Regions from separate parts of the Streptomyces sp. NPDC103540 genome, predicted to be linked through region 4. Evidence: riboswitches for the same ligand, from Rfam matches in the RefSeq annotation. Region 4 holds a riboswitch; each other region holds the start of a gene.
The links. A riboswitch is a leader RNA that binds a small molecule or an ion and turns the genes downstream of it on or off. The one in region 4 is predicted to bind cobalamin.
Positions count from the first base shown of each region.

Region 1: another riboswitch for cobalamin. It lies ahead of ACZ6ZI_RS14505 (energy-coupling factor ABC transporter permease); the one in region 4 lies ahead of ACZ6ZI_RS05645 (CoA-acylating methylmalonate-semialdehyde dehydrogenase).
Region 2: another riboswitch for cobalamin. It lies ahead of ACZ6ZI_RS15565 (ribonucleoside-diphosphate reductase subunit alpha); the one in region 4 lies ahead of ACZ6ZI_RS05645 (CoA-acylating methylmalonate-semialdehyde dehydrogenase).
Region 3: another riboswitch for cobalamin. It lies ahead of ACZ6ZI_RS22495 (prenyltransferase/squalene oxidase repeat-containing protein); the one in region 4 lies ahead of ACZ6ZI_RS05645 (CoA-acylating methylmalonate-semialdehyde dehydrogenase).

Region 1 covers NZ_JBVJMA010000005.1:246,770-254,085, forward strand. The annotation lists gene ACZ6ZI_RS14480 (APC family permease) at 1-1,360, shown strand, start outside; gene ACZ6ZI_RS14485 (L-serine ammonia-lyase) at 1,519-2,901, shown strand; gene ACZ6ZI_RS14490 (hypothetical protein) at 3,180-3,494, shown strand; gene ACZ6ZI_RS14495 (SsgA family sporulation/cell division regulator) at 3,701-4,108, shown strand; gene ACZ6ZI_RS14500 (AMIN-like domain-containing (lipo)protein) at 4,291-4,803, shown strand; cobalamin riboswitch at 4,952-5,146, shown strand; gene ACZ6ZI_RS14505 (energy-coupling factor ABC transporter permease) at 5,176-5,883, shown strand; gene ACZ6ZI_RS14510 (energy-coupling factor ABC transporter substrate-binding protein) at 5,880-6,248, shown strand; gene cbiQ (cobalt ECF transporter T component CbiQ) at 6,252-7,001, shown strand; gene ACZ6ZI_RS14520 (energy-coupling factor ABC transporter ATP-binding protein) at 6,998-7,316, shown strand, end outside.
Region 2 covers NZ_JBVJMA010000005.1:485,714-493,029, reverse strand. The annotation lists gene ACZ6ZI_RS15580 (helix-turn-helix domain-containing protein) at 1-300, opposite strand, end outside; gene ACZ6ZI_RS15575 (hypothetical protein) at 382-633, shown strand; gene ACZ6ZI_RS15570 (ribonucleotide-diphosphate reductase subunit beta) at 796-1,812, opposite strand; gene ACZ6ZI_RS15565 (ribonucleoside-diphosphate reductase subunit alpha) at 1,812-4,214, opposite strand; cobalamin riboswitch at 4,359-4,493, opposite strand; gene ACZ6ZI_RS15560 (GNAT family N-acetyltransferase) at 4,535-5,047, opposite strand; gene ACZ6ZI_RS15555 (YbdD/YjiX family protein) at 5,258-5,455, opposite strand; gene ACZ6ZI_RS15550 (carbon starvation CstA family protein) at 5,452-7,316, opposite strand, start outside.
Region 3 covers NZ_JBVJMA010000009.1:98,533-105,848, reverse strand. The annotation lists gene ACZ6ZI_RS22510 (energy-coupling factor transporter transmembrane component T) at 1-1,088, opposite strand, end outside; gene ACZ6ZI_RS22505 (hypothetical protein) at 1,094-2,062, opposite strand; gene ACZ6ZI_RS22500 (prenyltransferase/squalene oxidase repeat-containing protein) at 2,059-4,842, opposite strand; cobalamin riboswitch at 5,236-5,364, shown strand; gene ACZ6ZI_RS22495 (prenyltransferase/squalene oxidase repeat-containing protein) at 5,465-6,886, shown strand; gene ACZ6ZI_RS22490 (DUF4430 domain-containing protein) at 7,004-7,316, opposite strand, start outside.
Region 4 covers NZ_JBVJMA010000002.1:223,808-231,123, reverse strand. The annotation lists gene aceB (malate synthase A) at 1-1,426, opposite strand, end outside; gene aceA (isocitrate lyase) at 1,546-2,832, opposite strand; gene ACZ6ZI_RS05650 (short-chain fatty acyl-CoA regulator family protein) at 3,258-4,709, shown strand; cobalamin riboswitch at 4,802-4,980, shown strand; gene ACZ6ZI_RS05645 (CoA-acylating methylmalonate-semialdehyde dehydrogenase) at 5,209-6,708, shown strand; gene ACZ6ZI_RS05640 (acyl-CoA dehydrogenase family protein) at 6,713-7,316, shown strand, end outside.

The DNA.
Region 1 (7,316 bases), on a different contig from region 4:
CGCCTCGCTCATCCCGATCGAGTCGATCGCGGCCACCCAGTACATGTCCTCCTGGAGCTTCGGCTGGGCGAAGGACCTGGTGGACGCGGGGTCGCACCAGCTGACCCCCTTCGGCATGGGCGTGGCGCTCGTGCTGACCGTGCTGCTGTGGCTGTCCTGCTACTGGTCCGTCCAGCTCCTCGCGAAGATCAACGCGGGCCTGACCCTGGTGAAGTTCGCCATTCCGGTCCTGGCCGTGGTCGCGCTGGTCGCCTCCGGCTTCCACACGGAGAACTTCCAGGCCCACGGGGGCTTCGCCCCGAACGGCTGGACCGCCGTGCTGACCGCCGTCACCACCTCCGGCGTGGTCTTCGCCTTCAACGGCTTCCAGGCCGTGGTCAACCTCGGCGGCGCGGCCAAGAACCCGGGCCGGGCCATCCCGATCGCCCTGGTGGGCGCCCTGTCCCTGGGCCTGGTCATCTACCTCGCCCTCCAGGCGGCCTTCCTGGGTTCCGTACCGCCGGAGCACCTGGCGCAGGCCGGCGGCTGGTCGGGCGTGAACTTCAACTCCCCGTTCGCCGAGCTCGCCAAGCTCCTGATGATCCACTGGGTGGTGGTGATGCTCCAGTTCGGCGCCTTCATCTCCCCCGCCGGCTCCAACATCGCCAACGTGGCCTCCGCCGCCTACATGGTGCAGAACCTCTCCGAGACCGGCTTCTTCCCCAAGCGGCTCAAGGAGACGCACCCCGTCTACGGCACCGCCCGCCCGGCGATGTGGATGAACCTCGGCTTCTCGGTCCTGCTCCTGGTGACCGTGGGCCACAGCTGGAAGACCCTGGCCCCGATCATCTCGGCCGCGATGGTGATCTCGTACCTGATCGGCCCGATCGCGGTGGGCGTCTTCCGCCGCACCAAGCCCGACCTGCCCCGCCCGTTCCGACTTCCCGCCGCACGCGTCCTGTGCCCGCTGACCTTCGTCTTCGCCGCCTGCGCCCTGTACTGGTCGAAGTGGCCGAACACCGGCATCGTCACCGCCCTGACCCTGCTGGCCGCCCCGATCGCCGCGCTGGTGCTCTCCCGCAAGGGCGAGCGGAACCTGGCCCGCCAGTTCGCCCCCGCGTGGTGGATCGTCTTCTTCCTGGGCGCCCTGTCGCTGCTGTCCTACCTCGGCTCCACCGACTTCGGCGGCCGGGGCACCATCCCCGGCGGCCTCGACATCCTCCTCGTCGCGGGCATGGCGCTCGTCACGTACTTCTGGGCCGTCGAGGCCGGCGTCCGGGCCCACCGGGCCGGTCTGCCCGGCCCCGACCCGGTCCTGGACGGGGTCGAGGGCCCGGCGCGGCCCGCCGGAGCACCGGAGCGCGAGCTGACCCACGCCTGACCGCCACGTCCGGCAGCCGAACCGTTCACTTCCACGCGATACGCTCGTCTGCCGGACAAAATCCGCAGATCCACCGCCCGCACCACCAGCACCGCCCGCACCGCCAGCACCACCACCCCTGCCCCTCACCACCCACGAGCAGACAAGGGAGTCCGCCAGTGGCCATCTCCGTCTTCGACCTCTTCTCCATCGGCATCGGCCCCTCCTCCTCCCACACGGTCGGCCCGATGCGCGCCGCACGCATGTTCGTGACGCGGCTGAAGAAGGACGGCGTCCTCGCCCAGACCGCGTCCGTGCGCGCGGAGCTCTTCGGCTCCCTCGGCGCGACCGGCCACGGCCACGGCACCCCCAAGGCGGTCCTGCTCGGCCTGGAGGGCCACTCCCCTCGCACGGTCGACGTGGAGACGGCCGACGACGAGGTGGAGCGGATCCGCAAGAGCGGGCGCCTGCGCCTGCTGGGCACCGAGATAGGCGATGTCCACGAGATCGCCTTCGACGAGCCGAACCAGCTGATCCTGCACCGCCGCCGCTCGCTGCCGTACCACGCGAACGGCATGACCCTCTTCGCCTACGACGCCTCCGGCGCCCCGCTGCTGGAGAAGACCTACTACTCGGTCGGCGGCGGCTTCGTCGTCGACGAGGACGCGGTCGGCGAGGACCGGATCAAGCTAGACGACACGGTGCTGAAGTACCCCTTCCGCTCGGGCGACGAGATGCTGCGCCTCGCCAACGAGACCGGCCTGTCGATCTCCTCCCTGATGCTGGAGAACGAGAAGGCCTGGCGCACGGAGGAGGAGATCCGCGAGGGCCTCCTGGAGATCTGGCGGGTCATGCAGTCCTGCGTCTCGCGCGGCATGTCCCGCGAGGGCATCCTCCCGGGCGGCCTGCGCGTCAAGCGCCGCGCCGCGTCCACGGCCCGCCAGCTGCGCACCGAGGGCGACCCGATGATGCACCGCAGCGAGTGGACCACCATCTACGCGATGGCCGTCAACGAGGAGAACGCCGCGGGCGGGCGCGTGGTGACCGCCCCGACCAACGGCGCGGCGGGCGTGCTGCCGGCCGTCCTGCACTACTACACGAACTTCGTGCCGGGCGCCGACGAGGACGGCGTGGTCCGCTTCCTCCTCGCCGCGGGCGCGATCGGCATGCTGTTCAAGGAGAACGCCTCCATCTCCGGCGCCGAGGTCGGCTGCCAGGGCGAGGTGGGCTCCGCCTGCTCCATGGCGGCGGGCGCCCTCGCCGAGGTGCTGGGCGGCACCCCGGAGCAGGTCGAGAACGCGGCCGAGATCGGCATGGAGCACAACCTCGGCCTGACCTGCGACCCCGTCGGCGGCCTGGTGCAGATCCCCTGCATCGAGCGCAACGGCATGGCGGCGGTCAAGGCCGTCACCGCCGCGAAGATGGCGATGCGCGGCGACGGCAGCCACAAGGTCTCCCTCGACAAGGTCATCAAGACCATGAAGGAGACCGGCGCCGACATGAAGATCAAGTACAAGGAGACCGCCCGCGGCGGTCTCGCGGTCAACGTCATCGAGTGCTGACGGCGGGCCGGGCGGCCGGGAGGTCGCCCGGCACGGCACGGCCCCGACCGGGCCCCTCCACGACGGACGACCCGACGAGGGACGACTCGAAGAAAGATGAATCGACCACCGATTTCAGGTTTGGATCGGGTTGATCACGCTTGCGAGGGAAGAACCCGGTCTGGGCTGGTTTCTCGATGATCACGTACGCAAGGCTGGTCCCACGACGTCGGGCTCATCCGGGGCGGCCGGCCAACCGCCCTGACCCCCTTGGTTTTTGCGTACTGGAGGACTTCACCATGGCAAGCATCCGCAGCATCCGTGTGATGGCGGCTGTCGCATCGCTCCCCCTCGCCGCCGTGCTCCTGTCGGGCGTGGCGCAGGCGGACAACGGGGCCGGCGCCGCGGGCACCGCCTCGAACGCGGCCCTCGCCGGCATCCTCGGCAGCGGAGTCGGGGGCAGCAACCTCGGCAACTCCTCCACCGCCCAGCAGGTCGCGTCCGGCTTCGGGGCGTCGAACCAGAACAACGGTGCCCAGGCCAACGGCTCCGGCTTCACCGCGATCGGCCAGTCCAACGACCACGACTCGCTGGTCTACAACCCGCTGCCGTAGCGGGCGCGCGGCCGCCCGCCGCGCCCTTCGGGCCCGTCCTCCGCGCGGAGGACGGGCCCTCGCGCGTACGGGGCCCCGCGCGGGGCAAGTGGGGTCCAGCGGCCCGCCCGGCTCGGGACCTTCGGCCCCGCCCCGGGTCGTGGGGGTGGGCTAGCGTGCCGAAGGGGGGTCCGTGCACCATCCCGCGCGAAGGAAGGCAGCCGCCCATGGCCACCACCGAACACCGTGTCCTGCCCCTCCGGCTGGAGGTCGCCCCGCCGACCGTCCCGCTCCAGGGCGCCTTCGTCTACCGCACGGACCGGCCCTACGAGCTGGCCCTCGACTTCCGGGGCGGCGGTACGCACCTCGCCCGCTGGGTCTTCTCCCGCGACCTGCTGATCGAGGGGGAGACCGTCGCCACCGGCGAGGGCGACATACAGGTCTGGCCCGTCCGCGCGGGGACCGAGCCACGGGTGTTCCTGGCCTTCGGCAACGGCGGCCGCAGCTGTGTGGTGTCGGCCCGGGCCAAGGACGTACGGGCCCTGTGCCGGCGCATGACGGAACTGGTGCCGCGCGGCCAGGAGCGGCGGCACTACGACCTGGACGCGCAGCTGAGCGCGCTGCTGGCGCACTGACCGCGGACCGGCCGTACGCCGCCCGGCCCGCCGCACAGCCGGTCCGCCGTCCGCCCGGTCCGCCGTCCGCCGTCCACTCGATCCGCCCTGCGCCCGGCCCGCCGGAGCCGCAACCGCGCGGGGCGCCGCCGCGTCTACCCGGGTGACAGCCATCCCCGTCTCAAGAGGAATCGGGGGACGCCATGCGCCACCTGCCCCGCTCGCGCCGTCGCAAGATCGTGGCCCTGGCCACGGGCGCACTGCTCACCGTCGGCATCGGTCTGGCCGCACCGGCATCCGCGGCCGCCGCCTCCACCCAGACCCCGCTCGTCGTCAACGCCCGTTGGGGCGGTCACTGCACGTTCGACCGGATCGTGGTCGACCTCCAGGGCTACGTCCCCGAGGTCACCGTCAGCCCCGTCTCGCAGCTCGTGTACGACGGGTCCGGCAAGCCCGTCCCGCTGGCGGGGAAGTACTTCCTGGAGATCCGCCTGCACCCGGCCGCCGCGCACAACGACGCCGGACAGAACGTCTACCAGGGTCCCCGGCTCCAGAAGATCTACCTCAGCAAGCTCAAGGGCCTCGCCCTGACCGGCGACTTCGAGGGGTACGTCACCCTCGGGGCCGCCTTCGACACCAAGCCGGCCTACGGCACCACCGTGCTGCACTCGCCGGAGCGGGTCGTGGTGGACATCGCGCACCCGAACACCTGCTGACACCGCGGCGCACCGTACGACGACACGGCGACCGGCGTCCCCCCGGGGGGGGCGCCGGTCGCCGTGCGTCGGGATCCCGCCCGCGCGCACCGCGGGAGCGCGGCCGGGGCTACCGTCCGGTCCGGCTTGTTACGGTACGCGCGGCCGACTAGGGTCGTCGGGCCTTGGTGTTCGGGAAGCCGGTGGGAAACCGGAGCGGCCCTCGCCACTGTGATCGGGAAGTCCGGCTCCACTCCTGCGGGAAGCCACTGGGTCCACGCGGGGAACCGCGCGGCCCCGGGAAGGCGGAGCCAGGGCATCAGTACCCGTCAGCCAGGAGACCGGCCGAGGCGCGTCGTCCATCCACGAGGTGCTGGAGAGGTCTCTCTACCCATGCATATAGCCGAGGGGTTCCTGCCCCCCTTGCACGCGGTCGCCTGGGGCGCCGCGTCCGCCCCGTTCGTCGTCCACGGCGTGCGCGCCCTCACCCGCGAGGTGAAGGCCAACCCGGAGAGCACGCTGTTGCTCGGGGCCTCCGGAGCGTTCACGTTCGTCCTGTCCGCCCTGAAGATCCCCTCGGTGACGGGCAGCTGCTCCCACCCGACGGGAACGGGGCTCGGGGCCATCCTCTTCCGACCGCCGATCATGGCGGTGCTCGGTACGATCACCCTGCTCTTCCAGGCGCTGCTGCTGGCCCACGGCGGCCTCACCACCCTGGGCGCCAACGTCTTCTCCATGGCCGTCGCCGGCCCCTGGGCGGGCTACGGCGTCTACCGGCTCCTGCGCAAGTACGGGGCCCCGCTCATGGTCGGCGTCTTCTTCGGCGCCTTCTTCGCGGACCTGGTCACCTACTGCGTGACCTCCGTCCAGCTCGCGCTGGCCTTCCCGGACCCGGCGAGCGGCTTCGTGGGCTCGCTGGAGAAGTTCGCCGGCATCTTCGCGCTCACCCAGATCCCGCTGGCCGTCAGCGAGGGGCTGCTGACCGTGCTCGTGATGCGCCTGCTGATGCAGTCCAGCAAGTCGGACCTGGTCCGGCTCGGCGTCGCCAAGCTCACCGGCCGGACCGCCGGACAGACCGACCTGGAGGCGACGGCCCGATGACCCGCAACGCGAAGATCAACACGCTGCTGCTGCTCCTGGTCGCGGCGCTGGCCGTGATCCCGCTCGCCTTCGGCATGGGCGACCACAAGGAGGAGCCGTTCGCCGGCGCCGACGCGCAGGCCGAGGCCGCCATCACCGAGCTGAAGCCGGACTACGAGCCGTGGTTCTCGCCGCTCTACGAACCCCCGTCGGGGGAGGTCGAGTCGGCGCTGTTCGCCCTCCAGGCGGCGCTCGGCGCGGGCGTCCTCGCCTACTACTTCGGGGTCCGCAAGGGGCGTCGCCAGGGAGCGGAGCAGGCACGGGCCGAGGCGCGGGCCGAGGCCGGGACGGCCTCCGGGGCCGGTGCGGCCGCCCGGGAGTCGTAGCCGGTGCTGCCGATCGACGTGGCGGCCCACAGCAGTCGCTGGCGGGGCCGCCACCCGTTGGAGAAGGCCCTGTTGGGGCTCGGGCTGACGGTCACCGCCGTCGCCCTGCCCCCCTGGCCGGGCGGACCGCTGGTGGGCGCCGCCACCCTGGCCGTGCTGCTCGGCCCGGCCGGGGTGGGCCGGCGGCAGCTGTGGCGGGCCTTCCGGGTCCCGTTGGGCTTCTGCGTGACCGGGGCCCTACCGCTGTTGGTGTCGGTGGGCGGCCCGGACGGGTTCCTCGCCCTGGCGCCCGACGGGCCCCGGCACGCGGGCGAGCTGCTGCTGCGCACGTCGGCGGCCTCGCTGGGGGTGCTGCTGTTCGCCTTCACCACCCCGGTGTCGGACGTGCTGCCGCGACTGGTGCGGGCGGGGGTGCCCGCACCGGTGGTGGACGTGGCCCTGGTCATGTACCGGATCGGTTTCCTGCTGCTCGACTCGATGGACCGGGTGCGCCGGGCCCAGGCCGCGCGGCTGGGGCACACCGGCCGGGCCGCGGTGTGGCGTTCGCTGGCCGGGCTCGCCGCCACCTCGTTCGTACGGGCCTTCGACCGCGCCGCCCGGCTCCAGGAGGGGCTGGCCGGGCGCGGCTACGACGGCGCGCTGCGGGTGCTCGTCCCCGAGGCGCGGCTGTCCCGGCGGTTCCTCGCGGCCACCGCCGCCCTGCTGACCGCCCTGGTCGCGGGGACCCTCGTACTGAAGGAGCTGTACCTGTGAGCCCGTTGGTGGAACTGGCCGGCGCGGGCTACGCGTACGACGACGGCCCCGCCGTCCTGTCCGACGTGGACTTCGCCATCGCCGAGGGCCGCGCCCTCGTCCTGCTCGGCCGCAACGGCAGCGGCAAGACCACGCTGATGCGGCTCCTCAGCGGCGGGCTGCGCCCGGGCTCGGGCGCGCTGCGGCTGGACGGGACCGCGGTGACGTACGACCGGGCCGGACTGACCCGGCTGCGCGGCGCGGTGCAGTTGGTGGTCCAAGACCCGGACGACCAGCTGTTCGCCGCCTCCGTCGAACAGGACGTCTCGTTCGGTC
Region 2 (7,316 bases), on a different contig from region 4:
CCGGTCCACGGCCCGCCGCAGGGCGTCGAGGAGGGGCTCGGGGTACGCGCGCACGGGCGCCCTCCGGTCGGCGGGCAGGCAGATCAGGTCCGCCTCCTCCAGGCGTTCCAACCCGTACTGCGGAGTGATCGCGAAGCCCACGTCGGCCATGGTCAGCGGGCCGTCCTCGGCCGCGCACACGGCGAAGTCGTACACCGGCAGGCCCTGCTCGCTCCGGTCCATCCCGAAGACCTCGCAGAAGATCCCGAACTCGAAGGGCGCCACCTCGTCGACGAGCGCCACCGCCACATTGGTCAGCATGCCCCCAGTGTGGCAGTAATTCGTTCTTTGGTGACAGTCCTGCCACTGGCCGGGTGGTGCGGGCGGGGCGACAGTGGAGACATGAACACGTTCCTGAGCTACCTCGCCGTCCTCGCCCTCGCCGTCCCGCTGCTCGCCCCCGGCCTCTACGGAGTCCTGCGCGACCGGCGCATCGACCGGCAGCTGCGGGCCGTCGAGAGCCGGCGCGTGTGGCTGCCGGGGCAGCGGGCGGGAGGCCTGCCGCCCACCCCGCGCCGGCGCGGCCCGCTCGCCCGGCTCGCCCGGTACGGTCGGCGCCCCGGGGCCTGGCGGCGGGGACGCCTCGCCCACTGACGCGGCCGTGGCGGACGCCGTCGGCCCGGGACGCGAAGGCCCGGGCCGCGAAGGAGCCGGAACGCGAAGGAGCCCGGACGCGAAGGAGCCGGGACGCGATCACCTCGCGTCCCGGCTCCCGTCACACCCGGGGGTGCGGCCGCCTCGAAACTCCTGGAACCCCTAGAAGTCCTCGTCCAGGTCGACCGTGCCCTCGACCGCGACCTGGTAGGCCGACGGACGGCGCTCGAAGAAGTTCGTCAGCTCTTGGACGCCCTGGAGCTCCATGAACGAGAACGGGTTCTGCGAGCCGTACACCGGCGGGAAGCCCAGGCGCACCAGACGCTGGTCCGCGACGCACTCCAGGTACTCGCGCATCGACTCGGTGTTCATGCCCGGCAGGCCGTCGCCGCACAGGTCGCGGCCGAACTGCAGCTCCGCCTCCACGGCCTCCTTCAGCATGTCGGTGACCTGCTGCTGGAGGGCGTCGTCGAACAGCTCCGGCTCCTCCTTGCGGACCGTGTCCACGACCTCGAAGGCGAAGTTCATGTGCATGGTCTCGTCGCGGAAGACCCAGTTCGTACCGGTCGCCAGACCGTGCAGCAGACCGCGCGAGCGGAACCAGTACACGTAGGCGAAGGCACCGTAGAAGAACAGGCCCTCGATGCACGCCGCGAAGCAGATCAGGTTCAGCAGGAAGCGGCGGCGGTCGGCGGCCGTCTCCAGCCGCTCGATCTTCTCGACCGAGTCCATCCACTTGAAGCAGAACTGCGCCTTCTCGCGGATCGACGGGATCTCCTCGACCGCGTCGAAGGCGGCCGCGCGGTCGTCCGGGTCGGGCAGGTAGGTGTCCAGCAGCGTCAGGTAGAACTGGACGTGCACGGCCTCCTCGAACAGCTGGCGCGACAGGTACAGGCGCGCCTCCGGGGAGTTGATGTGCTTGTAGAGCGTCAGCACCAGGTTGTTCGAGACGATCGAGTCACCCGTCGCGAAGAACGCGACCAGACGGCCGATCATGTGCTGCTCGGCCGGCGTCAGCTTCGCCAGGTCGGCGACGTCCGAGTGGAGGTCGACCTCCTCGACGGTCCAGGTGTTCTTGATCGCGTCCCGGTAGCGCTCGTAGAAGTCCGGGTAGCGCATGGGACGCAGGGTCAGTTCGAAGCCCGGGTCGAGCAGGTTCTTCTTTTCCGTGGAGCTCATTACTGGCAGGCCTCGCAGGACTCGGGGTTCTCAAGGGAGCAGGCAAGCGCGTCGGCGTCGACGGCCTGCGGGAGGGGGGTGGCGGCGGCCGGGACGGCGCTGCCGGAGGCGGCGCGGGCGATCTTCGTCGCCGGGCGCGACCGCAGGTAGTACGTGGTCTTCAGACCCTGCTTCCAGGCGTACGCGTACATCGAGCTGAGCTTGCCGATGGTGGGCGTCTCCAGGAACAGGTTCAGCGACTGCGCCTGGTCCAGGAACGGCGTACGGGCGGCCGCCATGTCGATCAGACCGCGCTGCGGGATCTCCCACGCCGTGCGGTACAGCTCGCGGACCTCGGCCGGGATCCAGCCGAAGCCCTGGACGGAGCCGGACGAGTCGCGCAGCGCCTCGCGGGTCTGGGCGTCCCACACGCCGAGCTTCTTCAGCTCCTCCACCAGGTAGCCGTTGACCTGGAGGAACTCACCGCTGAGGGTCTCGCGCTTGAACAGGTTGGAGACCTGCGGCTCGATGCACTCGTACACGCCCGCGATCGAGGCGATCGTCGCCGTCGGGGCGATGGCCAGCAGCAGCGAGTTGCGCATGCCGCTCTTCGCCACGCGGGCGCGCAGGGCGTCCCAGCGCTCGGGCCAGTTCAGCTCGACGTCGTAGTGGTCCGGGTGCAGGACGCCGCGGGCGGTGCGGGTCTGCTCCCAGGCCGGGAGCGGGCCGCTGCGCTCGGCGAGGTCGCAGGAGGCCTCGTAGGCGGCGAGCATGATGCGCTCGGCCAGCCGGGTCGACAGGGCCTTCGCCTCGGGGGAGTCGAAGGGCATCTTCAGCTTGAAGAAGACGTCCTGGAGACCCATCGCGCCCAGGCCCACCGGACGCCAGCGCGAGTTGGAGCGGCCGGCCTGCTCGGTCGGGTAGAAGTTGATGTCCACGACGCGGTCGAGGAAGGTGACGGCCGTGCGGACGGTCTCGTCCAGCCGCTCCCAGTCGATCTCACCGGTCTCGGTGAGCACGAAGGCGCCGAGGTTGACCGAACCGAGGTTGCAGACGGCGGTCTCGCCGTCGTTGGTGACCTCGATGATCTCGGTGCAGAGGTTCGAGGAGTGGACGACGGTGCCCGGCTCGGCGGTCTGGTTCGCCGTGCGGTTCGAGGCGTCCTTGAAGGTCATCCAGCCCTGACCGGTCTGCGCGAGGGTGCGCATCATCCGCCCGTACAGGTCGCGGGCGGGCATGGTCTTGCGGGCCAGCCCGTCCGCCTCGGCCTTGCGGTAGGCGGCGTCGAACTCGTCGCCCCACAGGTCGACCAGCTCGGGGACGTCGGAGGGGGAGAACAGCGACCAGTCGGCGTCGGCGTTCACGCGGCGCATGAACTCGTCCGGCACCCAGTGGGCGAGGTTCAGGTTGTGGGTGCGGCGCTGGTCCTCACCCGTGTTGTCGCGGAGCTCCAGGAACTCCTCGATGTCCGCGTGCCAGGTCTCCAGGTAGACGGCGGCCGCGCCCTTGCGGCGACCGCCCTGGTTCACGGCCGCGACGGAGGCGTCGAGGGTCTTCAGGAACGGGACGATGCCGTTCGAGTGGCCGTTCGTGCCGCGGATCAGGGAGCCGCGGGCCCGGATGCGCGAGTACGACAGACCGATGCCGCCGGCGTGCTTGGAGAGGCGGGCGACCTGGTGGTAGCGGTCGTAGATCGAGTCCAGCTCGTCCAGCGGGGAGTCCAGCAGGTAGCAGGAGGACATCTGCGGGTGGCGGGTGCCGGAGTTGAACAGCGTGGGGGAGGACGGCAGGTAGTCGAGGCGGCTCATCAGCCGGTAGAGCGAGGCCACTTCCTCGACGGCCTGGACCGTGTCGTTCTCGGCGAGACCACAGGCCACGCGCAGCATGAAGAACTGCGGGGTCTCGATCACCTGGCGGGTGATGGGGTGGCGCAGCAGGTAGCGGCTGTGCAGGGTGCGCAGGCCGAAGAAGCCGAAGCGGTCGTCCGCGCCCTCGGCGAGGGCGTGCTCGACGAGGGAGTTCAGCCGGGCCGCGTGCGCGGCGACGAACTCGGCGGTGCGGTCGGCGATCAGGCCCTCGCGGTGGCCGACGGCGACGGATTCGGCGAAGGAGACGGAGCCCTGGCTCGCGGCCTCGTCGGCCACGGCCAGCGTCAACAGGCGGGCGGCGAGGCGGGAGTACGCCGGGTCCTCCGAGATGAGGCCGGCCGCGGCCTCCGTGGCGAGCCCCCGCAGCTCGGCCTCGTCCGCGACGGAGCTGCGCCCGCGCAGGGCGGCGGCGGCGACCCGGCCCGGGTCGGTGTCGGGAAGGTCGGCCGTCAGCTCGGTGAGGGTGCGCAGCAGCGCGGCACCGGGGCCCCCGCCCTCGGTTGCGGCTGCGGGCTGGTCGGACTCGGCGCGCGGTGCGGCAGGCGCGATGGTCACGGGGGGAGCTCTCCCTCGCTCGGCCCGGTCATCGGCGGGGCGGGGCGCGAGCGGGCGCACGCGGGCGCGACGGATCGCGACACACCGCATGGCGTCCACCGGCCCAACCGCGAGGCCCGGACGTGGTCGGCACCCGGATCGGTCGAGCCGGGCGCGCTGTCGGCAGGTCCTCGGACTCGCGAGTACACCGAAATGGCATACGTCATACCGTTGCGGGACAGTTCCGGATTCGCACCGGATTCCCCTGCGGCGACAGCAGCCATGAGCATACATGTGGGGGCGCCCCGATGCTGTAGCCCCCACATGTTGTGTCGGCGCGGCTACTGCTCGGGGGCGTACAGCTCCAGGGCGTAGGTGAGCAGGGGCACGGTGGGGACCGGGGCCCAGTCCCGTTCGGGGGTCCGTACGAAGCCCAGCCGCTCGTAGATCCGGTGCGCGGCGGGGCTCTGGGCCTGGGTGGAGAGCACCAGTCGGGTGACGCCGTCGAGGGCGCGGGCGCGCCCGACGCAGGCCCGCACGAGGGCCTCGCCGGCGCCCCGGCCGCGTCCGGCGCGGGCCACGGTCAGCATCCGGAACTCGGCCTCGTCGGGCCCGGCGATGTCGGCCATGCGGCTGCCGGGCGGGGCGAAGGTCACCCCGCCGAGCAGGACGCCGTCCAGGGTGGCCACGAGCACCTCGGCGTCGGCCGCCCGGCCGGCGACGTCGCGCAGCGCCCGCTCGTAGGAGTCGTCGGTGTTGCCGTCCAGGAGGCCGTCGTCGAGGTAGGCCCGGGCGGTGATGTCGCCGAGCTCCGCGTAGTCGGCGGGTTCGGCCGTTCTGATCACGATGTCCATGCCGTCGAGTGTGCGTCAGGGGCGGCCGGTCGTGGGGGGCCGGGATGGCGGGGAGCGGCCCGGGAAACGACCCCGGAGGCGGCGCGGAGGGTCGTGCGGCGCGGCGTTCGCGCGGCGGGGCCCCGCCGCCCCGGGTGGGGGCGGCGGGGCCCTGTGGCGGCCCCTCGGGGCCGTGCGCGTACCGTCCGCACGCGGCGTGCGGACGGCCGCTCAGCAGCAGCGGAAGCCCTCGCGGGGGTCCGCCTCGCGGGCGTCGGTGCGGGCCCGTTCGAAGGCCCGACGGGTCATGACCTCGGCCTCGGGGTCGTGCGCGCGGGCGTGGGCGACGTAGCGGTCGTACGCCGCCTCGCCCGAGAACTCCCGTACGAAGAACCGGGCCTTCGCCAGCGCCCCGCGCACCCCGCTCACGCGACCGGTTCCTTGACCCGGCCGCCGCCCCCGTCGAGGCCTGCGGCGGCGAGTTCGGCCTTCTCCTCGGCGGTGGCGATCAGCCCGGCCGGGGCGACGATCTTCGACTCGGTCCACGGCACCTCGGACAGGCGTACGGAGGCCGGGTCGGCGATGGCCTTGAAGCAGGTCCGGGCGGCGTCCAGCAGCACGATGACGATCAGCACGGCGAAGAGCACGGACAGGACGCCGTCGACCGTGGCGTTGGTGACCACGGTGTGCATCTCGTCCATGTTCTTGGCGGGCGGCAGGACCTTCCCGGCGTCGATGCCGCCCTGGTACTTGTCGCGCTGGGCGAAGAAGCCGACCTTCACGTCGTCCGAGAAGATCTTCTGGTAGCTGGCGGTGAGGGTGACGGCCACGTCCCAGGCCAGCGGGACGCCCGTGACCCAGGCCCACTTGAGCCGGCCGGACTTGATCAGCAGGGTGGTGCAGACGGCCAGGGCCACGGCCGCGAGCAGCTGGTTCGCGATCCCGAAGAGCGGGAACAGCTGGTTGATGCCGCCCAGCGGGTCCTTCACGCCGACCCACAGGAAGTAGCCCCAGCCGCCGACGACGATCGCGCTGGCCAGCCAGACGCCGGGCTTCCAGCTGACGTCCTTGAAGGACTTGTGCACGTTGCCGAGGGTGTCCTGGAGCATGAACCGTCCGACACGGGTGCCCGCGTCGACCGTGGTCAGGATGAAGAGGGCCTCGAACATGATGGCGAAGTGGTACCAGAACGCCTTCATGCCCGCTCCGCCGATGACGGCGGAGAAGATCTCCGACATTCCGAGTGCGAAGGTCGGCGCGCCGCCGGTGCGGGAGAGCAGGCTCGCCTCCTCGACGTCCTTCGCCGCCTGCGCGAGGGCCTCCGGCGAGATGGCGAAGCCGAAGTTGGTCACCGCCGTCGAGGCGCTCTGCACGGTGGCGCCGATGACGCCGCCGGGGGAGTTCACCGCGAAGAACAGGCCGGGCTCGATGATGCTCGCGGCTATCACCGCCATGACGGCGACGAAGGACTCGGTGAGCATGGCGCCGTAGCCGATGACCCGGACCTGGGTCTCCTTCTGGATCATCTTCGGCGTGGTGCCGGAGGAGACCAGCGAGTGGAAGCCCGACAGGGCGCCGCAGGCGATGGTGATGAAGACGAACGGGAACATCGACCCGGCGAAGACCGGGCCGTCGCCGCGCGCGGCGAAGTCGGTGACCGAGGGCATCTTCAGCGTGGGCATGGCCAGGACCACGCCGAGCGCCATGAGGGCGATGGTGCCGACCTTCATGAAGGTGGACAGGTAGTCGCGGGGCGCGAGCAGCAGCCACACCGGCAGCACCGACGCGAAGAACCCGTACACGATCATCCAGATGACCAGCGTCTCCTTCTCCAGGGTGAAGGTGTCCGCCCAGGAGGACTCGGCGACCCAGCCGCCCGCGACGATCGCGAGGAGCAGCAGCGCCACGCCGATGACGGAGACCTCGGTGACCCGGCCCGGTCGCAGGACGCGCAGGTACACGCCCATGAAGAGGGCGATCGGGATCGTCATGCCGATGGAGAAGACGCCCCAGGGCGAGTGGGCCAGGGCGTTGACGATGACGAGCGCGAGCACCGCCAGCAGGATGATCATGATGGCGAACACGGCGACCAGGGCGGCGGCCCCGCCGACGGGGCCGATCTCGTCCCGGGCCATCTGGCCGAGGGAGCGCCCGTCGCGCCGGGTGGAGAAGAACAGCGTCACCATGTCCTGGACGGCGCCGGCGAAGATCACGCCCGCGACGATCCAGATGGTGCCCGGCAGGTAGCCCATCTGCGCGGCGAGGACGGGCCCGACCAGGGGGCCCGCGC
Region 3 (7,316 bases), on a different contig from region 4:
GCGGCCGCCGGGACGAGCGGCAGGGTCGGCCAACTGAGCGGGTAGATCGACGGGTTGAGCTCGGCGGCGTCGAAGCCCGCATTGCCGAAGAGCAGGACGGCGGACAGCACTCCGCATCCGGCGACAGCCCACTCGGCGGCCCGCCAGGGATCCGGCCGGTACGTGGTCCGGGTGACGCGGCGCCCCCCGATCCGCAGGCCCGCCACGCAGAGGGCGGCGCCGATGCCCAGGGCGGGCAGGCCGAGCAGCTTCGGCGCGGTCGCGTCGAGGAGCCCGTACGCCCCGGCGCACAGGCCGCACATGCCGAGCAGCATGAGGGCGCCGGTGGCCCGGCGGGAGCGCCGGGTGGCGGTTCCGGCGCGGCCGTAGCCGCGGGAGTCCATGGCGGACGCGAGGCGCAGGGATCGCTCCAGGGCGTCTTCGAGGACGGGCACGATGATGCCGCGCAGGGCGCGCAGCCCCTTGGCGCGCCCGGCACGCAGCCTGCGGGCACGGTGCACCCGCTGGACGCTCGCCACCAGTTGGGGCGCCACGCTGATGGAGACGGTGACGGCCACCCCCAGCTCGTACAGGGCCCCCGGGAGCACCCGCAGGGCGCGCTTGGGGTTGGCGAGGGTGTTGGCGGCGCCGATGCAGCACAGCATGCAGGCCAGGCGCAGCCCGTCGGTCGCGGCGGACAGCAGCGCCTCCAGGGAGACGGGGCCGCCGAGCTGGATGCCCGCGTACCAGTCCGGGGTGGGGATGCGGGGCAGGGAGAAGAGGAAGTGGTCGCGGGGGGTGATGCCGGTGGCGAAGACCGCCCGGAAGGTCACGCGGATCGCGACGACCGTGAGGGCCAGGTACAGGTAGTACTTGAAGCCGCGGGCCCAGGGGGCCTCGGTACGGCGCATGGTGATGACGTACCCGAGGACCGCGAGGACGAGGAAGAGCAGCAGCGGGTTGTTGGTGCGGCTGACGGCGGTGGCGAGCGCGAGGGCCCAGATCCACCAGGCGACGGGATGCAGGGTGCGGGGCAGACGGCGGCCGCCCGTGTCCGGCGCGGGGCCGGACACGGGCGGGGTGGCCGCGGCCGTGGTGGTGCGGGACACGCCGGCTACTCCGTACGACGGCGGCGCTTGGCCGCGTACACGGCGGCGGCGCCGATCAGGAGCACCAGCGCCCCGGTGGCGACGGCGGGCAGGTACGAGCCCGCGTCGTGCTCGGCGTCCGCGGCGGGAGCGGCCTCCACGACCTGGGGGCCGGGGGCCGCAGCCGCCGCCGCGGGAGTGCCGGACGGCGGTGGTGCCGAAGGGGACCCGGTGCCGCTCTGGGAGGGGCTCGCCGGTGCCGAGGGGCTCACCGGGGGAGAGGGGCTCGCCGGGGGCGGGATGCTCACCGGAGGTGTGGGGAGGGGCGGCGGAGTCGTCGCCGGACGGGCCGGGGGCGGGTTCTCCGGCTTGGGCCCCGTGTTGACGTCCGGCGGCAAGGGTTTGGCGGTGCGGGTGTCCTGGGGGGCGGGGCCGCCGGTGGGGCGGGCGTTGTGGGCGCGCAGTTGGTCGGGGGTGACGGCGGGCTTGCCCTCGGTTCCCTCGATGTCGGTGCCGCCGAAGATCCACAGGTCGACGCTGCCCGGCTTGGGCTTGTAGAGCATGGCGCCGAGCTGGCTGTACTGCCAGGTGTTCTGGCCGGGGTCGGCGTGCCAGTACGACCAGTAGGCGGAGGCCGGCGGGGTCAGCACGCAGTCGTCCTGCTGCGGCGTCGGGAACTGCCTGCCGCCCTGGTGGCCGCTGTAGCCGATGCGGCAGATGAAGGCGGGGCCGTCGTGGCCGGTGCCGGTCGTGGCCCAGCCGCCCTGGTTGAGCAGCTCGTACCCCGTGGTGGGCGTCGTGCCGCAGGACCGGTAGACGGGTCCGCCCCAGCGGCTGAAGTCCACGGCGAGGACCACCCCGGAGGAGGTGGTGCACTGCCCCATCGGCTGCGGCGCGGCGCCCGCCGGGGCGGAGGTGGCGGCGAGGGCCGCGACCGTCAGCCCCAGCGCGGCGGCCGTCCGACCCAGGGCCCGTACGACGCGGTGACTCCTCATGCCCGCCCCCCGGGGGTCGGGCGGCGGCGCTTCGCGGCGCGGGTGAGGCCCCAGCCGCCGAGGGTCAGCAGCAGGGCCGTGCCGGCGAGTACGCCGACCCGGGCTCCGGTGGAGGCGAGGGGACCGCCCGCGGACCCGGTGCCGCCCGCGGAGCCCGTTCCGCCCGCGGACCCGGTGCCGCCCGCCGATCCGGTGCCGCCCGCCGAGCCCGTGCCGCCGCCGTTCTCGCCCGGGGTGACGATGACGGGTGAGCCGTTGCCGCCGGAGGTGCCGCCCGAGGTGTTCGCGGAGCCGCCGCCCGAAGTCCCCCCGGACGGAGTGGGGATCGGCTCGGGGGTGGTGCCGCTCAGATCGCCGGTCAGTACGCCGAAGGAGATGCCAGTGGCCCCGCCGACGGCCTGGGCGGAGGCACGCAGATCGGAGCCGGGCTGGCCCCCCTTGACGACGTTGAAGCCGCCGTCGGCGTTCTGCTGGCTCGCCAGGAACGTGCGGGCCTTGGCGATCTGCGCGGCGTACCTGGGCGCGTCCAGGGAGAGCCCCTGGACGGCGAGGGCGGCGGAGTTGACGGAGTTGCCGGACGCGCCGGGGAAGCCGCCGTCCTCCTTCTGCTGGGCCGCGATCCAGGCGAGCGCCTGGTCCACGGCGGCCTGGGACGCGGCGTCGGGGAGCAGGTCGACGGTCATGGCGGCCATGGCGGTGGAGTCCACCTCGGGGCCGCTGGGTTCGCCGATCAGGCTGACCCAGGCGCCGGAGGGCGTCTGGAGGCTCTTGAGGTAGGCGATCGGTTCGGCGGCGGCGGCGTTCTCACCGGCGCGGAGCTGGGCCATGACACCGAGGGACTGCTTGAAGACGGAGGTGGCGTAGTGGTAGTTGCCCTTCGCCGCGCATTCCTGGACGGTCGAGGTCTTCTCCGCGCAGGTGATCTTGGCGAGGGCGGCGATCAGGTCCTGGCCGCCGAAGTCGCGGGGGTCGCGGCCGACGGCCTGGGCGAGAATGGCCGTCTTGCCGATGGAGCCGCCGCTCGCGTACTTCGTGCCGATGAGGGTCCAGTCGTGGATGCCGCGCTTCCTGCCGTCCTTGCCGCCCTTGTCCATGAAGTCGACGATGCGGCGCAGGGCGGCGTTGTCCCCGCCGGTGGCGGCGAGGGAGTAGGCGCCGTCGATGGTCATCCCGTAGTCGGCGAAGCCGGTGCCGGGCTCGCTCTCGTAGAAGCGGCCCTGGACCAGTTGGGAAGGGGCGGTCAGGTAGGCGACGCCCTTCCTCGCGTCGGGCCCCTCGCCCGCCGGCGGAGTGGTCGGCGGTGTGGCCGGCTTGGCGGTCACGGCGGCGAGATCGCTGCCGGCGCCCGCGAGGGCGGCGGTCGCGGTGGGGTACAGCCTGGGCTCGGTGTCGTCCTCGCCGAACCCGAATCCGCCCGTCGCCAACTGCCGCTTGGCCAGCCAGGAGACGCCGGCGTCCGCGAACCTCTCGTCCCCGAGGGCGCGCAGCGCCTGGGCGGCCCAGGCGGTGGCGGTCGGGTTGCCGGTCGTCTCGTAGTAGACGGCGGGCCAGGCGCCGGTGGGCAGCTGCGACCGCTTCAGGTAGTTGCGGGCCTTCTGGAGCACCGCCTCGTGGCCGCCGCCCCGCTCCAGGGCCAGGGTGAGCAGACCGGTGGCGCCGGCCTCGCTCTCGCATCCCGGGCTTCCGGGCCGGATGAGGATGCTGGTGAACCCGCCGTCCTCGCACTGGAGGGCCGCCAGTCGGGCCACCGAGCCGGCCGGCGGCGTCACACCGGCGTTGACCAGGGCGATGACGGCCATGGCCTGGGCGTCGGCCTGACCGGTGGTACGGAAGTCGCCCTTGGTGAAGCAGCCTTCGACCCTCTCGCCGTCCCCGATGTCGCGGGGGCAGGCGTACTTCACGAGGTCGCCGAGCAGGTCGTGCCCGCCGAACGCGCGAGGATCCTTGCCGGTGGCCTCCGCGACCAGCGCGAGCCGGGCCGCCGCGGTGGCGTCCGGGATCGCGTCCTTGCCGGCCGGGTAGGCGTACGCGTCGGTCTGCGCGGGCGTGTCGAGGAAATCGGCGATCTTCCTGGCCACGGGGCTCTTGCGGTCCGCCGCCACGAGGGCGAAGACGGCCTCGGTGGTGAGGAGGTGGTTCGGGGTGGTGGAGCCCTCGTCGACGACGCGGTCGCCTTCCTTGAGCGTCCCGGTGACCCAGCGCGTGGCGGCGGGGACGTCGATCCGGCCGGCGGGCACCTTGGGCGGGGCCGTCGGGACGGTCGGGTCGGGGGTGGTGTAGCCGCGTACGTCGTCGGGGGTGAAGGACGGCTGCCCCTTCGTGCCGCCGCCGACGTCGGTGCCGCCGTAGACCCAGGCCTCGACGTCGCCGGGCTTGGGCTTGCGGGCCATGGCTCCCAGCTGGCTGTAGGACCACTTGCGCTGCCCCGGCGAGGCCGTCCAGTACGACCAGTAGGCGGTGGCCTGCGGGGTCAGGACGCAGGCTTCCCTTTCCGGCGTGGGGTACTGCGTACCCGTGCCCTTGCCGATGCGGCAGAGGAAGGCGGGACCGTCGTGCACGGTGCCCGTCATGCTGAAGCCGGCCGTCTGGAGCAGCTCGTAGCCGGTGGTGGGAGTGGTGTCGCAGCCCTTCTCCACCCTGCCGCCGAACGGGGCGAAGTCCACGGCGACGATCGCGCCGGTGGTGGCGGTGCACCGCTCGATCGGGTCGGCCGTGGCGGGCCCCGTGCCGCCCACGAAGGCGGCGCTCGCGGCGGCCAAGGTCAGCAGCGCCGCTGACATGAGCGACAACAGCCCCGTGCTCCCCAGGTGTCGCTCTGATTGCTGTGCGGTCCCCACCACGGCCCCTCGTGTCGGCCGGGCGGACCAGTGCGTGGCGAAAAGGGCCTCCGCGGCCCGTGGGGTACACGGGGAAGGGAAGCCGTTCGAACCACGCCGTAGTCCGCGACGGCGTCTCTCGCTGCAAAAACCTGGCTCCAGGCATTCCGACTCGCCCGGACGGTGCCGGGCCTACGGTTGCGGGTCAGCGCCGGATTTCGACCGGCTTCCCCTGGAGCTGAGTGCTTATCAGTCGGAGTGGAACACGCGGATAAAGACAGCGTCAAGGTGGTCTGCGTCTCATGTGACACACCGTCGGCCGCTCCTGCCCGTGCCGGGTACGGCGGCTGGCGGACCCTTGATCACTCGGGTAGCGTCCTGGGCTGCCACATGGGGGAACCCGGCGCGAATCCGGGGCTGACGCGCAGCGGTGTGGGACGGCAGGGGGCCGTCCCGAGCCCGAATGCCCATGCGGCGAGGCACATCACAAGCCGTACCACGCGATCGGACGGCCGCCGCCGAGCTCCGGGCCGCCCGCCCGCCCGAGCCACGGCCTGGTCGGCGTCCCCCATTCCAGGAGCAGGCCATGTCCCGTACCCGTACCCGCACCTCCTCCCGCCGTCTCACCCTGGCGGTGCCCGCCGCGCTGGGCGCGCTCGTCCTCACCGCGCTGCCCGCCTTCGCCACCTCCTCGCCCGCCCAGATCGCCACGTCCAAGACGAACGGTGTGGCATACCTCAAGTCCCTCCAGGCCGCCGACGGTTCGTACGCGGGCGCGGGACTGTCCAACGAGTGGGCGTTCACGGCCTTCGCGGCCACCGGCACGGCCGTCGCCGACGTCTACCCGGGCGGCGACACCACCAAGAACGCCCGCACCGTCTACCGCAACCTGCTGTCGACGGCGGGCTGGCCGCAGGCCTCCCCGGTGGTCACCGACTACGAGCGCGGCGCCCTCAACGCGTACGCTGCCGGCATCGATCCGGCCCGCGTCTCGGCCTCCCGCAACCTGATAGCCAACATCTACTCCTACTGGCAGACCGCCGAGGCCGGTTACTTCGGCCCGTCCGGGAACTTCAACGGCACGGTCTTCGCCGCCCTCGCGCTGGGTGGCGCCAAGACCCAGGGCGGCGCGAAGCGGGTGCCGCAGGCGCTGACGGACTCCATGGTCACCCGCATCCGGGCCAACCAGCACGTGGACGGCGGGTGGACCTTCAACAAGGCCGAGGGCAATCCCACCGTCCTGAACTCGGCGAGCGACGTCGACATGACCGGCGCCGCCATGGCCGCCCTGTGCGCCTCCGGCGTCCCCAACACCGACACCGACGTCGTCCAGGCGAAGAACTTCCTCAAGAGCACCCTCGTCTCCGGCAGCGGCGCCTTCAACTCCCTCTACGGGGTCAACACCAGCTCCAACGGCTGGGGCGTGGCCGGGTTGAACGCCTGCGGCTTCAACCCGCAGACCGGCGACTTCCTCACCGGCAGCGGCAAGACCCCGATCGACTTCCTCATCGCCAACCAGTACAACCCCGCCGGCGGCTTCAAGTACAAGCCGTCCGACACCACCCCGACCGCGTACGCCTCCATCGACGCGCTGCGCGCGGTCGCGGGCGGCGGCTTCACCACCGCCCCGCCCGTCCCGGTCACCCCCGGAGCCCCGCAGTGGGTCGCCCAATCCACCTTCACCGCGGGGACGGCGACGAAGCTGGCGGTGACGATCGACGACGGCGCGGGCGGCCTCAAGGTCTGCTCGGTGTCCTTCACCCCGACCGCTGCGACCACCACCCTCGGTGACGTCCTCAACGCGGCGGTCACCTCCGCCGCTCCGTCCGGTTGCGTCACCGGCGTCACGCCGTCGTCCGGCACCGGGGCCGTCACGGCGATCAACGGCAAGACCAACAGCGGCTCCAACACGTGGAAGGTGAGCGTGGACGGCTCCTCCTTCGCCGGCGCCGCCCGCGACAAGGTCATCAACGTGGGCGACACCATCGCCCTGCGGTGGGGCGCCTGACCGCTCGCCGGCAGTCGACGAAGGGCCTGCTCGGCGCGCTGGAACCAGCGCGCCGAGCAGGCCCGACGGGCGATCGGAAGGCAGTCGGACACGTCGTGCGTGTCCGAGGGGCGAGGACTAGAAGGACGTCCAGGTGAAGGCGACCTCGTCACCCGCGTTGATCTTGAACTGGCAGCCGCCGACCGGGGTGGGGGCGCCGTTGACGGAGATGCTCCAGTAGGCGGATCCGCCACCGCTGACGTTCTTTATCGTGTCGACGGAGAAGTCGTCGAAGGATGCGTACCAGGTGCCGTCCCAGGCGAAGTGGTTGAGGCGGGCCGCGTCGTCGAGGGCCGCCGTCGGGGTGGGGACCTTGGAGGGGTTGGCCCCGCCGTTGGTCCCGTCGCACTTGTGGGTGCCGCCGGTGGCGGTCGTGACGTCGTGCCCCTTG
Region 4 (7,316 bases):
CCGTCTCGCGGTCGACGACCCGGTGGCGCAGCCACTGCCAGACCTGGACGCGGGCGATCTCGGCGGTGGCGGCGTCCTCCATCAGCCCGTCGAGGGCGACGGCCCCCCGACCGCGCAGCCAGGCGTCGAAGTACCGCAGCGCGACGGCGATGTTGGTGCGTACGCCGATCTCGGTCGGCGGCCCGCCGATCCGTCGTACGCAGAGCAGGTCGGAGACCGTCACCCGTACGTCCTCACGGGTGCGGTCGAGCTGGTGCGGCCGGTCGCCGAGCACCCCGTCGAACACCTCGCGGCACACGGGCACCAGAGCGGGGTGGGCCACCCACGAGCCGTCGAAGCCGTCCTCGGCCTCCCGCTCCTTGTCCAGGCGGACCTTGGCGAGCGCCGCCTCGTGGGCCGCCGGGTCCTTGGCCGGCACCTGCGCGGCCATGCCGCCGATGGCGTGCGCGCCCCGCTTGTGGCAGGTCGCCACGAGCAGCTCGGTGTACGCCCGCATGAAGGGGGCGGTCATGGTCACCCGGGCCCGGTCGGGCAGCAGGAAGTCGGTGCGGTGGCCGAAGGTCTTGATCAGGCTGAACAGGTAGTCCCAGCGGCCCGCGTTGAGGCCGGAGGAGTGCTCGCGCAGTTCGTGGAGGATCTCCTCCATCTCGAACGCGGCGGTGATCGTCTCGATGAGGACGGTGGCCCGGATCGTGCCCCGGGGGATGCCCAGCAGCTCCTGCGCGAGGAGGAACACGTCGTTCCACAGGCGGGCCTCGTAGCGGTTCTCCAGCTTGGGGAGGTAGAAGTACGGGCCGTGGCCGGCGTCGATCTGGCGCCGCGCGCAGTGGAAGAAGTAGAGGCCGAAGTCGACGAGCGGGGCGGGCACGGGGCGGCCGTCGAAGGACAGGTGTTCCTCGTCCAGGTGCCAGCCACGCGGCCGGACGACGATGGTGGCGAGCCGTTCGGGGTCGGCGAGGCGGTACTCCCGACCGTCCTCGGAGGTGAAGTCGATCCGTCGCTCGATCGCGTCGAGGAGGGTCAGTTGCCCGCCGATCACGTTGTCCCAGGTGGGGGCGGTGGCGTCCTCGAAGTCGGCCATCCACACGCACGCCCCGGAGTTGAGGGCGTTGACGGCCATGCGCCGCTCCGGCGGGCCGGTGATCTCCACCCGTCGGTCGGTCAGCCCGGGCGCCGGCGGGGCGACCCGCCACGAGGGGTCGTCCCGTACCGCCGAGGTGACCAGCGGGAAGTCGAGCGGGGAGCCCGAGGCGAGGCGGATGGCCTGGCGGCGGCGTTCCTTGAGGAGTTCCGCGCGCCGGTCGCCGAAGGCCGAGGCGAGCCGGCCGAGGAACTCCAGGGCGGCGGGGGTGAGGATCTCGTCGTGGCGGTCTCCGGGGGCCGCGAGGACGCGGGGGAGGGGATGGGCCGGTGCGCTGGTGGTCATCGGGTGCTCCTGGGCTGGGACGGGGGACGGGGGCGGGCGGGGAGAGGTTCGCCCGACCCCCGTGCGACGCCGGAGGGTGAGGCAGGGGCCGTGGAGGAGTCGACAGGGCCGGAGACGGCCTAGTGGAACTGCTCCTCTTCGGTGGAGCCGGTGAGCGCGGTGGTGGAGGAGGCGGGGTTCACGGCCGTGGAGACGAGGTCGAAGTAGCCGGTGCCGACCTCGCGCTGGTGGCGGACGGCGGTGAACCCGTGTTCCTGCGCGGCGAACTCGCGCTCCTGGAGGTCGACGTAGGCGGTCATGCCGTGCTCGGCGTAGCCGCGGGCCAGGTCGAACATGCCGTGGTTGAGGGAGTGGAATCCGGCCAGGGTGATGAACTGGAACCTGTAGCCCATGGCGCCCAGTTCGCGCTGGAACTTGGCGATCTGGTCGTCGTCCAGGGCGGCCTTCCAGTTGAAGGAGGGCGAGCAGTTGTAGGCGAGCATCTTGCCGGGGAACTCCGCGTGGAGGGCCTCGGCGAACTCGCGGGCCTGGGCGAGGTCCGGGGTGCCGGTCTCCACCCAGATGAGGTCGGCGTACGGGGCGTAGGCGAGGCCGCGGGCGATGACGGGGGCCATGCCGTTCTCCACGCGGTAGAAGCCCTCGGCCGTGCGCTCGCCGGTGGTGAACCGGGCGTCGCGCTCGTCGACGTCGCTGGTCAGCAGGTTCGCGGCGAGGGCGTCCGTACGGGCGATGATCAGGGTCGGGGTGTCGGCGATGTCGGCGGCGAGGCGGGCCGCGTTCAGGGTGCGGACGTGCTGCGAGGTCGGGACCAGGACCTTGCCGCCGAGGTGGCCGCACTTCTTCTCGGAGGCGAGCTGGTCCTCGTAGTGGATGCCGGCGGCGCCCGCGGCGATCATGGCCTTGGTCAGCTCGAAGGCGTTGAGCGGGCCGCCGAAGCCGGCCTCGGCGTCGGCGACGATCGGCGCGAGCCAGTCGACGGTGTCGCTGCCGCCCTCGGCGGTGGCGATCTGGTCGGCGCGCAGCAGGGCGTTGTTGATCCGGCGGACCACCTGGGGAACGGAGTTGACCGGGTAGAGGCTCTGGTCGGGGTAGGTGTGCCCGGCCTGGTTGGCGTCGGCCGCCACCTGCCAGCCGGAGAGGTAGATCGCCTGGAGGCCCGCGCGGACCTGCTGCACGGCCTGGCCGCCGGTGAGGGCGCCGAGGGCGTGGACGTAGTCCAACTCGTGGAGTTGGCGCCACAGGCGTTCGGCGCCGCGCCGGGCCAGGGTGTGCTCCTCGCGGACGCTGCCGGAGAGCCGGACCACGTCCTCGGCGGTGTACGTCCGCTCGATGCCCGCCCATCGCGGGTCGTCGGCCCACCGCCGCCGCAGCCCCTCGGCCGCCGCCGTCGTGTTCGTGTCTGCCATGACCGTCACCGTCTCCATGAGTCGATCGCGCCGCGCCCGCACGTCAAGGATGCGAAGCATTGGCACTCTGTGCCGTGAACTGGGATCGCGGCCCGCCGTCCCCGCGAGGAACGAGCTGAGCAATGGTGCCGAACCATCAGGCGGAAGCTGCCGGGATCGTCGATATCAGGGCGTGAATCGCGCCCGTTGCTTCCGTTCTGACCGCCGGTTCCGGCGGGCCGCAGGACGACTCTCCCAATGACACCGAGTGCCATCAAGCAGGGACGTCTGCCAAGTTCTGCGAATCTTCCCGGGCTGTTTTGCCAAGTCTGCCAAGGCCCACCCGCGCGGATCGCGGCGTAGGGTGACGCCGACGGACAGGGGGCACGGTGAACAAGAAGACCTACGCGGGTGCGCGGCTGAGGCGGCTGCGCGAGGAGCGGCGCATGAGCCAGGCCGATCTGGCCCGGGTCCTCGCGATCTCGCCCTCCTACCTGAACCAGATGGAGCACGACTCCCGGCCCCTGACCGTGCCCGTGCTGCTGCGGCTGACCGAGGCCTTCGGCGTCGACCCCGGCTTCTTCTCCGAACGCGACACCGGCCGGCTGGTCGCCGACCTGCGCGAGGCGCTCGCCGGGGAGGTCGCCGCGGCCCGCGTCTCCGCGTCCGACCTGGCCGAACTCGCCGGCCGGATGCCCGCGGTCGCCCAGGTGCTGCTGGACCTCGGCCGCCGCGGACAACGACTGGCCGAGGGCCTCGCCGGCGTCACGGACGGCCGCGACGGGGACGCCGGGGGGCCGCTCTCCCCGCACGAGGAGATCCGCGAGTTCTTCTACCGGCGACAGAACTACCTCCACGACACCGACCTGGCCGCCGAGGAGCTAGCCCGCGCCGTCGGGATCCGCCCCGGCGAGGTCGTCCGGGTCCTCACCGCCCGACTCGCGGACCGGCACGGCGTACGCGTCACCGTCGGCGCCGACCCGGCGCCGGACTCGGGCTCGGGCGGGGGCTCGGGCCCGGGTTCCGGCTCCCGCACCGGTTCCGGATCGGGTTCCGGTTCCGGTTCCGGCTTCGACGCCGGGCGGCTGCACCACTACGCGCGGTCCGCGCGCGTGCTGCACCTCTCCGCCCGCCTGCGGCCGGGACAGCAGGCCTTCCGGATGGCCACGCAGCTGGCCCTGCTGGAGTACGGGGACGAACTGGACCGGCTCGCCTCGCAGGACTTCCCGGCCGGCTCCACCGCGCACGGCCTGGCCCGGATCGGCATCGCCAACTACTTCGCGGCCGCGCTGATCCTCCCGTACCGCGCCTTCCACACCGCCGCCGAGGAGTTCCGCTACGACATCGAGCGGCTCACCGACCACTTCGGCATCGGATACGAGACCGTCTGTCACCGCCTGAGCACCCTGCAACGCACCGGGTTGCGGGGGGTCCCCTTCTCCTTCGTCCGCGTCGACCGGGCCGGGAACATGTCCAAGCGGCAGTCCGCGACCGGATTCCACTTCTCCCGCGCGGGAGGCACCTGCCCGCTCTGGAACGTCTACGAGGCCTTCGCCGCGCCGGGCCGCATCCACGTCCAGGTCGCCGCCATGCCCGACGGGCAGCGCCACCTGTGGACCGCCCGCGCCGTCACCCGCCACCGCGGCGGCTGGGGCGAACCCGGCAAGACCTTCGCCATCGGGCTCGGCTGCGAGATCCGCCACGCCGCCCGGCTCGTCTACTCCGACGGCCTCGACCTGGACAACACCTCCGCCGACACCCCGATCGGCATGGGCTGCCGGCTCTGCGAGCGCCTCGACTGCCCCCAGCGCGCCGTGCCCCCGCTCGGACGCCCCCTGGCCGTCGACGAGAACACCAGCACCTTCATCCCGTACCGGGTGGCGGACCGCCCGCGCTGAGCCCCGCCCGCAGGCCGGAACACGGTCCGTCCGGGTGGAGGAGCGCTCGTGCGGAGCGGGAGGGGGTGGACTTACTAGGACGTCCAACTATATGTTCCTGACAAGCCCGCGGTGCAGGGAAGCCGGTGTGAATCCGGCGCGGTCCCGCCACTGTGACCGGGGAGCGTGCTTTTCAGCGGTTCAGGCCACTGACGGAACCCATCCGTCGGGAAGGCCGGAGAGCACGTGACGATCCGGGAGTCAGGATACCGGCCGCGGGGTGTTCCGTGTTGTCCACGAGGATGGAGCAGACACGCATGGCACCGGTACGTGACCACGGCCCGGGCGATCCGGCGGAGTACCCGAACGGCGAGGCCCTGTCCCCGCGTTCGTGACTCGACGGGGGCCCGTGCGCCCCCGCCTGTCCCGCGGTCGGAACCGCGGCGCGCACCCCGATCGGTGCACCGCCGCGCCCGCGCCGCGCCCTCCTCGGATCCTCACCTGACGAGAGCAGGCTTCGATGGTCCGTGAACTCACCCACTTCATCGGCGGAAAGCACACCACCGGCACGTCCGGGCTCTTCGCCGACGTCCACGACCCCAACACCGGGGCCGTCCAGGCCAGGGTCCCCCTGGCCGGACGCGCCGACACCGAGGCGGCCATCGCCAACGCCGAGGAGGCGCAGGCCGAATGGGCCCGGTGGAACCCGCAGCGGCGCGCCCGCGTCATGCTGCGCTTCCTCCAGCTCGTCGAGCCCGAACGCGACGCGCTGGCCCGACTGCTGTCCTCCGAGCACGGCAAGACCGTCGCCGACGCCCACGGCGACCTGCAACGCGGCCTGGAGGTGGTCGAGTTCGCCGCCGGCATCCCGCACCTGCTCAAGGGCGAGTTCACCGACAACGCCGGCAGCGGCATCGACGTGCACTCGCTGCGCGCCCCCCTCGGCGTGGTCGCGGGCATCACCCCCTTCAACTTCCCCGCGATGATCCCGCTGTGGCAGGCCGCACCCGCCCTGGCCTGCGGCAACGCCTTCATCCTCAAGCCCTCCGAGCGCGACCCCTCCGTACCGCTGCGCCTCGCCGAACTCTTCCTGGAGGCCGGCCTGCCGCCCGGCGTGCTCAACGTCGTCAACGGCGGCAAGGAGGCGGTCGACACCCTCCTGGAGGACCCCCGCGTCCAGGCGCTCGGCTTCGTCGGATCCACCCCGATCGCCGCGCACATCTACGCCACCGCCGCCGCCCACGGCAAGCGCGCCCAGTGCTTCGGCGGCGCCAAGAACCACATGATCGTGATGCCGGACGCCGACCTCGACCAGGCCGCCGACGCCCTCATCGGCGCCGGCTACGGCTCCGCCGGCGAACGCTGCATGGCCATCTCCGTCGCCGTCCCCGTCGGCGAGGAGACCGCCGACGCGCTGGTCGCCAAGCTGAAGGAACGCATCGCCGCCCTGCGCATCGGCACCTCCGACGACCCGGACGCGGACTTCGGGCCCCTCGTCAGCCGGGAGGCCCTCGAACGCGTCGAACGCTACGTCGGCATCGGCGCCACAGAGGGCGCCGAACTCGTCGTGGACGGACGCGGCTTCACCCTGCCGGGTCACGAGAACGGCTTCTTCGCCGGCGCCACCCTCTTCGACCGGGTCACCCCGCGGATGCGGATCCACCGCGAGGAGATCTTCGGCCCCGTGCTGTGCGTCGTACGGGCCGCCGACTACGAGGAGGCGCTGCGCCTGCCCAGCGAGCACCCGTACGGCAACGGCGTCGCCATCTTCACCCGCGACGGCGACACCGCCCGCGACTTCACCCGCCGCGTCAACACCGGCATGGTCGGCGTCAACGTGCCCATCCCGGTACCCGTCGCCTACCACACCTTCGGCGGCTGGAAGCGCTCCGGATTCGGGGACCTGAACCAGCACGGGCCGGACTCGATCCGCTTCTACACCCGCACCAAGACCGTCACCTCGCGCTGGCCCTCCGGGGTCAAGGAGGGCGCGAGCTTCACCATCCCGACGATGGGCTGACGCCGTGTCCACGAACCTGCTCAGCAAGGACCAGCTCGCCCTGGCCGAGGTCACCCTCGACTTCGCCCAGGAACAGCTCGCCCCGCACGCCCTCGCCTGGGACCGCGACAAGCACTTCCCCGTCGACGTCCTGCGCCGGGCGGCCGACCTCGGACTCGCCGGGATCTACGTCGGCGAGGAGTCCGGCGGCTCCGGACTCTCGCGCGCCGACGGCGTCGTCATCCTCGAAGTGCTGGCCACCGGCTGCCCCTCCATCGCCGGCTACCTGTCCATCCACAACATGGTCGCCTGGATGATCGACCACTACGGCGACCCGGAGCAGCGCGCCCGCTGGCTGCCCGACCTCTGCGCCGCGCGGACCCTCGGCAGCTACTGCCTGACCGAGCCCGGCGCGGGCTCCGACGCGAGCGCCCTGCGCACCCGCGCCGAGCGCGACGGCGACCACTGGGTCCTGACCGGCGTCAAGCAGTTCATCTCCGGCGCCGGTTCCTCCGACGTCTACGTGGTCCTGGCGCGCACCGGCGGCGAGGGCCCGCGCGGCATCTCCGCCTTCGTCGTCGAACGGGGCGACGCGGGCCTGTCCTTCGGGGCGAACGAACAGAAGATGG